DNA from 3 places in the Streptomyces sp. NBC_01451 genome. Region 1 is predicted to be linked to each of the others. Evidence: riboswitches for the same ligand, from Rfam matches in the RefSeq annotation. Region 1 holds a riboswitch; each other region holds the start of a gene.
The links. Region 1 has a riboswitch for cyclic di-AMP ahead of OG595_RS09510 (M23 family metallopeptidase). Riboswitches for the same ligand answer to the same signal wherever they lie in the genome.

Region 1 (2,255 bases):
ACAGCGAGATCGAGCGGCTGGTGCGCAACCGGCTCGACGAGATCCCGCACGAGACGGCCAACCCGGCCCGCCGCTCGGCCAAGCAGCTGTACAAGGAGCTGTTCCCGGCGTCCTCGCGCATGTCACGTCCGCGCCAGGGCACCGAGGAGACGGTCGCGAAGATCGACGCGGCAGCCGTACGCGCCTTCTACGAGAGGCACGTCCGGCCCGCCACGGCCACCGCCGTGGTCGTCGGCGACCTCACCGGCGTCGACCTGGACGCGCTGCTCGGCGACACCCTGGGGGCCTGGACGGGTTCGACGGCCGAGCCGCGGCCCGTGCCGCCGGTGACCGCCGACGACACCGGCCGTGTCGTCATCGTGGACCGCCCCGGCGCCGTGCAGACCCAGCTGCTCATCGGCCGCATCGGCGCCGACCGGCACGACCGCGTCTGGGCCGCCCAGGTCCTCGGCACGTACTGCCTCGGCGGCACCCTCACCTCCCGCCTGGACCGTGTCCTGCGCGAGGAAAAGGGCTACACCTACGGTGTGCGGGCGTTCGGCCAGGTGCTGCGCTCCGCCCCGGACGGCACGGGCGCCGCGCTGCTCGCCATCAGCGGCTCCTTCGACACGCCGAACACCGGTCCCGCGCTGGCGGACCTCTGGAAGGTGCTGCGCACCCTCGCGGCCGAGGGGCTCACCGACGCCGAGCGCGATGTCGCGGTGCAGAACCTGGTCGGAGTCGCCCCGCTCAAGTACGAGACCGCGGCGGCCGTTGCGAGCACGCTGGCCGACCAGGTCGAGCAGCACCTGCCCGACGACTACCAGGCGACGCTGTACCGGCAGCTCGCCGCGACCGGCACGGTGGAGGCCACCGCGGCGGCCGTCAACGCCTTCCCGGTGGACCGTCTGGTGACGGTGCTCGTCGGGGACGCGGCGACGATCGAGGAGCCCGTCCGGGCCCTCGGTATCGGCGAAGTGACCGTCGTCCCCGCCGAGTAGCGGCACCCGGCGTACACGACAGGAGCCCCGGTGACGAAAGCGTCACCGGGGCTTCTGTGTCCATGTTGATGCGCAAGTTGTCCGTATTGATGGAGAGGTGGACAGTCTGCACTGTGGCATGCGCTACAAAACCCGTGATCGGTTTGTTGATTGAAAGATGTCCCGTTTAGCGTCTGTCCGGCTGTCCGTCATGCACTGCGCCGCAGCCGCGGCACCGGACAGTCATCGCCGAGTCCCCGTACGGCGCGAGCCAGGGGAGCCGGGGACCCACCATGTGCAGTCCCTGGGGTGAATCGGATGCCCGCGTGTACAGCGAGGGTGTCCGTAGGAGACCTTCCTGCTCCGAACCCGTCAGCTAACCCGGTAGGCGAGAAGGAAGGAAAGGACCCACCACTACATGGCGTTCACCCGCGCCACCGGGAAGCACCGTCGTCCCAGCCGCCCCAGTCTTGTCACCCGTACGACCGTCCGCGCGGCCGGCGTCGCCGCCCTCGCGACCACCGGCGTCGTCGGCTCCCTCGCAGCTCCGGCGCTCGCCGCGGAGTCCACCGTCGAGCAGACCGGTCTCACCCCGGTGGTCTCCATCGGTGAGTCGCTCGCCGACGAGATAGACGCGCAGGCCGCCGCCCAGGAACAGGCCGCAGAGAAGGCCGCCGCCGAGAAGCGGGCCGTCGCCGCCGCGAAGAAGGAAGCGGAGGAGCGGGTCAAGGAGGCGCGCGAGGCGAAGGCCCGTGCCGCCCGTGAGGCCGAGCGCAAGCGCCTCACCAGCTACGTCGCCCCGATCGCCGGCTCGTACATCTCCACGGGCTACAAGGCGGGCGGCGCCGTCTGGTCCTCCGGCAGCCACACCGGTGTCGACTTCCACGCCGCGTCCGGCACCACCGTCCAGGCGGTGGGCTCCGGCACCGTCGTCGAGGCCGGCTGGGGAGGGTCCTACGGCAACAACATCGTGATCAAGATGATTGATGGTACGTACACCCAGTACGGTCATCTGTCGTCCATCAATGTGTCCGTCGGCCAGACGGTCACCCCGGGTCAGCAGATAGGCCTCTCCGGAGCCACCGGCAACGTCACCGGGGCGCACCTCCACTTCGAGGCACGTACGACCCCGGAGTACGGCTCGGACATCAACCCCGTCGCCTACCTCCGCTCGCACGGCGTGAACGTCTGACGACCCCGCGCACCACTTGTCGTGGCCCCGGCTCCCCGAGCCGGGGCTTTCGGCGTTTCGGAGGGTGGTGTGTCCAAAAAATATCCATCGATTCCGGCCTGCCG
Region 2 (2,255 bases), 6.3 Mb from region 1:
CCGCGCTGGCCGTCGCCGGTGTCGCAGCCGTGCTCACGGCGGTGCCCGCGCTCTTCAGGGCACTGCAACTGCTGGGCGGGGCCTACGTGTTGTACCTCGGGGCGCGGACGCTGTGGTCGCTGCGCGGGCCTCGGGCGGCGGTGGCCGAGGAGGCGCGGACCGCCGTACGTCCGTGGCGGCAGGGATTCGTCACCAACGCGCTCAATCCGAAGGCGCCCATCACGTTTCTGAGTCTGCTGCCGCAGTTCGTGCCGGCGGGCGCTCCCGCGCTGCCCCGGACGCTGCTGCTCGCGCTGATCATCGTGGCGCTTGCCCTGGTGTGGTTCCCTGCGGTGGCGCTCCTGGTGGACCGGCTCGGCCGGTGGCTGCGCCGGCCGCGGGCCGCCCGGGCCGTCGAGGCGGTCACCGGCACCGCGCTGACGGGCCTCGGCGCGCTGCTCCTGCTGGAGCCACCGCTGTCGCTTCTGCCGCTGTGACGGGTCCCGGGCCGGGACGGCTGCCTGCCTACGGCCGCCGTCCCGCCCCGGGGAGGTCAGCTGACCCGGCCGTACCAGACGCTCTTCGTCCAGATCTTCTGGAGCTTCACGACTTCCCCGGTCTTCGGGGAGTGCCAGATCTTTCCCTTCCCGGCGTAGATGCCCACGTGGTAGACGTTCGAGCCCGAGTGGAAGAAGACCAGGTCTCCGCCCCGGCGGCTCTTGGCGGCTATGTGCTTGGTCTTGTTGTACTGGGCCGCTGCCGTACGAGGCAGGGACTTGCCCGCCTTCTTGAACGAATACTGCGTGAGACCGGAGCAGTCGAACCTCTTCGGTCCCGCGGCGCCGTACTTGTAGGGCGAACCCTTCTTCGAAGCCGCGATCTGAAGTGCCTTCGTCGACGGGGCGATCGCCGCGGCTTCGGTTGCGACTCCGGGGATCACCAGGCTGCCGCCGACGGCGGCGAGGGTGAGAGCCGAGGCCGTACCGGCACGGGTCATCAGCGACGGGACACGATTGAGCGCAGACATGCGCAACCCTTCGTCAGCCGCCTGTGAAGGATGACCTGTCGGATTCGGGCTGGCGAAGTTGCCCGGCCGCTGACGCGGCTTCACCCCAAGGGCTGCTCGGCCCGGTCATGGCGTGACCGTTCCGGCGACCCGTCGTGCTTGGGTCCTCCACTCCTGCCGATGCACATCTGTCGACCGGTCATCCAGGCGGCGGCAGGACTCGGCGTCCGCCCGGATCGCCCCGCCGCTTGTGGCGGGGGCTTGTCGTCAGGAAGGGATCTTGGCTCATGGAAGTAGGAAAATCCCAATGGAATCGGGGCTTTGTGGTGTTACTCACCGCTGACCCATTCGGGTGGACACCCTTACTCCCGGACGACTTTCGAGGGGGTCGCGCACCCTCGGACCAGCGCTTGAGCGGTCTCGTTTCGGTCACGAACTACGCGCGTCGCGCAAGCCGAACGGGCCGCTCGGGGGACCGGCGACTACTCCAAACGGGGGATGGGGTGCAGTCACTTCCCGCCGCGTTCCGGACACCCGGGCGCCGCCGCACACGGGTCCGCCCGGCACGCGTCCGCCGCCCGGACGGGTCAACTGGCGGGCTCACGCGGAACGGTGACGCGCGCCGTGCGGCGCTCCCCGTCGAGGACGCGCAGCGCACGCGCCAGCGTATGGGCGTGCACCTCGGCCTCGCCCCGCTGATGCATCAGCTCCAGCGCGTCCCGCAGCGCCACCGCCTTGGCGACCAGCGCCTGCGCGGCCCGCAGCCCGCGGTACGTGTCGCCGTGGTAGGCCGGGTTGATACGGCCGAGCAGATCGGCGACTTCGAGGTAACGGTCGATCAACTCGCCCTCCGCGCGCGTCAGGGCGGGCAGCGGAGGCAGTTCGGGCGGAAGCATCGGCGGCTCACCTCGTGCCGGGGGCGGGGGACGACGACTTGCGGCTGGGCACGATCCGGTCCACCAGGCCGTACGCCAGGGCGGCTCGGGCATCGAGGATCTTGTCCCGCTCGATGTCGGCGGCGACCTGCGCCGGGCTCTGTCCGGTGTGCCGTACGAGCAGTTCTTCCAGCAGGTTACGGACCCGGCCCAACTCCCGGGCCTGAATGGCGAGATCGCTCGCCTGCCCGTGGACCGGCTCGGCCAGCGAGGGCTGGTGGATGAGCACCCGGGCCCCCGGCAGCGCGCTGCGCTTGCCCGGCGTACCCGCCGCCAGCAGCACCGCCGCGGCGGAGGCCGCCTGCCCCAGACAGATCGTCTCCACCTCGCAGGTG
Region 3 (2,255 bases), 2.2 Mb from region 1:
CACGGCGACGGGATCGTACGCATCCTCAACCGCGGCCACCCCCCGCCCCTGCTCCTCGCCGCCGACGGCACCCTGCGCGCCCTGGACCCGTCCGCACCCGCGCTGCCGCTCGGCATGGGCGACCTGGGCAACTGGCCCGACCGCGTGGAGGAGACCCCCCTGCCGGGCGGCGCGACGCTGCTCCTGCACACCGACGGGCTGTCCGAGGCCCGCGACGAGCACGGCACCTTCTTCGACCCGGCCGCCCGGCTCACGGGCCGCGTCTTCCGCGCCCCGGCCACCCTGCTCGCCACCCTCGCGGACGAGGTGCGCCGGCACTCGGGCGGCAGGACCACGGACGACATGGCGCTGCTCGCCGTACGACGGTTCTGACCGCGGTTCTGGCAGTGGTTCTGACTGCGGTTCTCATCGGTTGTCACCGAAGGTGAGTGAGTGATCTCTCTCCGCACAGCACCTGACACACAGTCAATACTCGGGAGTCACTTACCTCATGGTCAACTCGCCCGATTTTCACCGGTGGTGACTAGAAAGTCCTCGGGAAAAGGATTAACGATCAACGGGAACAGCTTGGAATCAGGTGGCCAGGTCTATTAACGTTCGATAACGCAGCGCGGTTGTCCCAGCCGTCACAAGAGACGGCTCCGTGCGCACGTGCCGAATCCCGCAAGGGAACCGGGGAACCACCAACTTGGGGTGAATCGCTCGTCCGCCTCCGTGGCAACACGGCAGGTATACGCGCGTAGGAGACCTTCCTGCTCCGAACCCGTCAGCTAACCCGGTAGGCGAGAAGGAAGGAAAGGAGCACGCCCACGTGGCGTCAAACCCGGCTGCCCCAGAGGCCCCGTTCATGCCGAGTCAGCGCAGCAGCGAGACCGAGGCCGGCAAGATCCCGACCTTCGGCTTCGGCAGCCGTCGCACCGACGAGGGCCCCTGGGAGGAGTGGAATCCCAGCGCGGACACCACTCGTCCGGTTCGCGGTCGGCACCGCGTCGGCAAGCAGCGCGGCGGCGGCGGACTCGCCCGCAGCTCCACCGTTCTCGGCGTCGGCGTCATAGCCGCTGTCGGCGGGGCAGGCATGGCCACCGCGCAGACGGGCAAGCCGCCGGTCTCCATCTCCATCCCCGACCTGCCCTCCGTCGGCTCGCCCTTCACGCACGACGACTCGGACGACGAGCCCAAGGGCTCCGCCACCGCGCTCAGCAGCGTCGGCGTCACCTCCGAGGAGACCGAGCAGGGCACCAGCGACGCGGGCGAGGCCCTGCGCGCCCGCATCATCCTCCAGGCCGAGCAGCAGAAGGACCAGGCCGAGGCCAAGGTCCAGCAGGCCGCCCAGGACGCCGCCGCGAAGAAGGCAGCCGCCGAGGCCGCCAAGGTGAAGCGCGAGGCCGCCGCGAAGGCCGCCGCCGCGAAGAAGAAGCTTGCCGACGAGGCCAAGGCGAAGCTGGAGGCCGCGCGTCTGGCCGAGCTGGCCAAGCAGTACACGCTGCCGACCTCCTCGTACACGATCACCTCGACGTTCGGCCAGGCCGGCTCGCTGTGGTCCTCCGGCTACCACACCGGCCTCGACTTCGCCGCGCCCACCGGCACGCCGATCAAGGCCGTCCACAGCGGCACGATCACCGAGGCGGGCTGGAGCGGCTCGTACGGCTACCGCACGATCCTCACCCTCGACGACGGCACCGAGCTGTGGTTCGCCCACCAGTCGTCGATCAACGTCAGCGTCGGCCAGAAGGTCGCCACGGGTGACGTCATCGGCCGCGTCGGCGCCACCGGCAACGTCACCGGCGCCCACCTCCACCTCGAGGTGCACACCAGCAGCTCGGACAGCGCCGGCATCGACCCGATGGCGTGGCTGCGGAGCATGGGCCTGAACCCGTAGAAGAACTCGTACGAGACCCGCTTTCCCGGTTCCGGCGGTCCTGTCCCGATGTCAGCTGACGTCGGGTGAGGGCCGCCGGTCCGGCGTTCACACGAACTTCGTGAAGCGGCCGGAATCAGCGCCTCCGTGGCAGGCGTTGATGATGAGCATGACTGCACTCCGCAAGCTCGGATCATCGGACCTAGAGGTCTTCCCGCTCGCCCTCGGCGGCAACGTCTTCGGCTGGACCGCCGACGAGACGAGATCCTTCGAGGTGCTCGACGCGTACGCCGCGGCCGGCGGCAACTTCCTCGACACCGCCGACTCCTACTCGTCGTGGGCCGCCGGCAACAAGGGCGGCGAGTCCGAGACCATCATCGGCAACTGGCTCAGGGCG

Region 2: linked by a shared signal. The riboswitch ahead of OG595_RS37565 (C40 family peptidase) and the one ahead of OG595_RS09510 (M23 family metallopeptidase) in region 1 are both predicted to bind cyclic di-AMP.
Region 3: linked by a shared signal. The riboswitch ahead of OG595_RS19335 (M23 family metallopeptidase) and the one ahead of OG595_RS09510 (M23 family metallopeptidase) in region 1 are both predicted to bind cyclic di-AMP.

The regions. Positions count from the first base shown of each region.
Region 1 is NZ_CP109479.1:2,246,250-2,248,504, reverse strand. It holds gene OG595_RS09515 (M16 family metallopeptidase) at 1-980, shown strand, start outside; cyclic di-AMP (ydaO/yuaA leader) riboswitch at 1,197-1,365, shown strand; gene OG595_RS09510 (M23 family metallopeptidase) at 1,378-2,151, shown strand.
Region 2 is NZ_CP109479.1:8,524,540-8,526,794, forward strand. It holds gene OG595_RS37560 (LysE family translocator) at 1-476, shown strand, start outside; gene OG595_RS37565 (C40 family peptidase) at 533-1,006, opposite strand; cyclic di-AMP (ydaO/yuaA leader) riboswitch at 1,010-1,189, opposite strand; gene OG595_RS37570 (hypothetical protein) at 1,573-1,881, opposite strand; gene OG595_RS37575 (ATP-dependent Clp protease proteolytic subunit) at 1,889-2,255, opposite strand, start outside.
Region 3 is NZ_CP109479.1:4,438,370-4,440,624, reverse strand. It holds gene OG595_RS19340 (PP2C family protein-serine/threonine phosphatase) at 1-372, shown strand, start outside; cyclic di-AMP (ydaO/yuaA leader) riboswitch at 643-800, shown strand; gene OG595_RS19335 (M23 family metallopeptidase) at 812-1,879, shown strand; gene OG595_RS19330 (aldo/keto reductase) at 2,028-2,255, shown strand, end outside.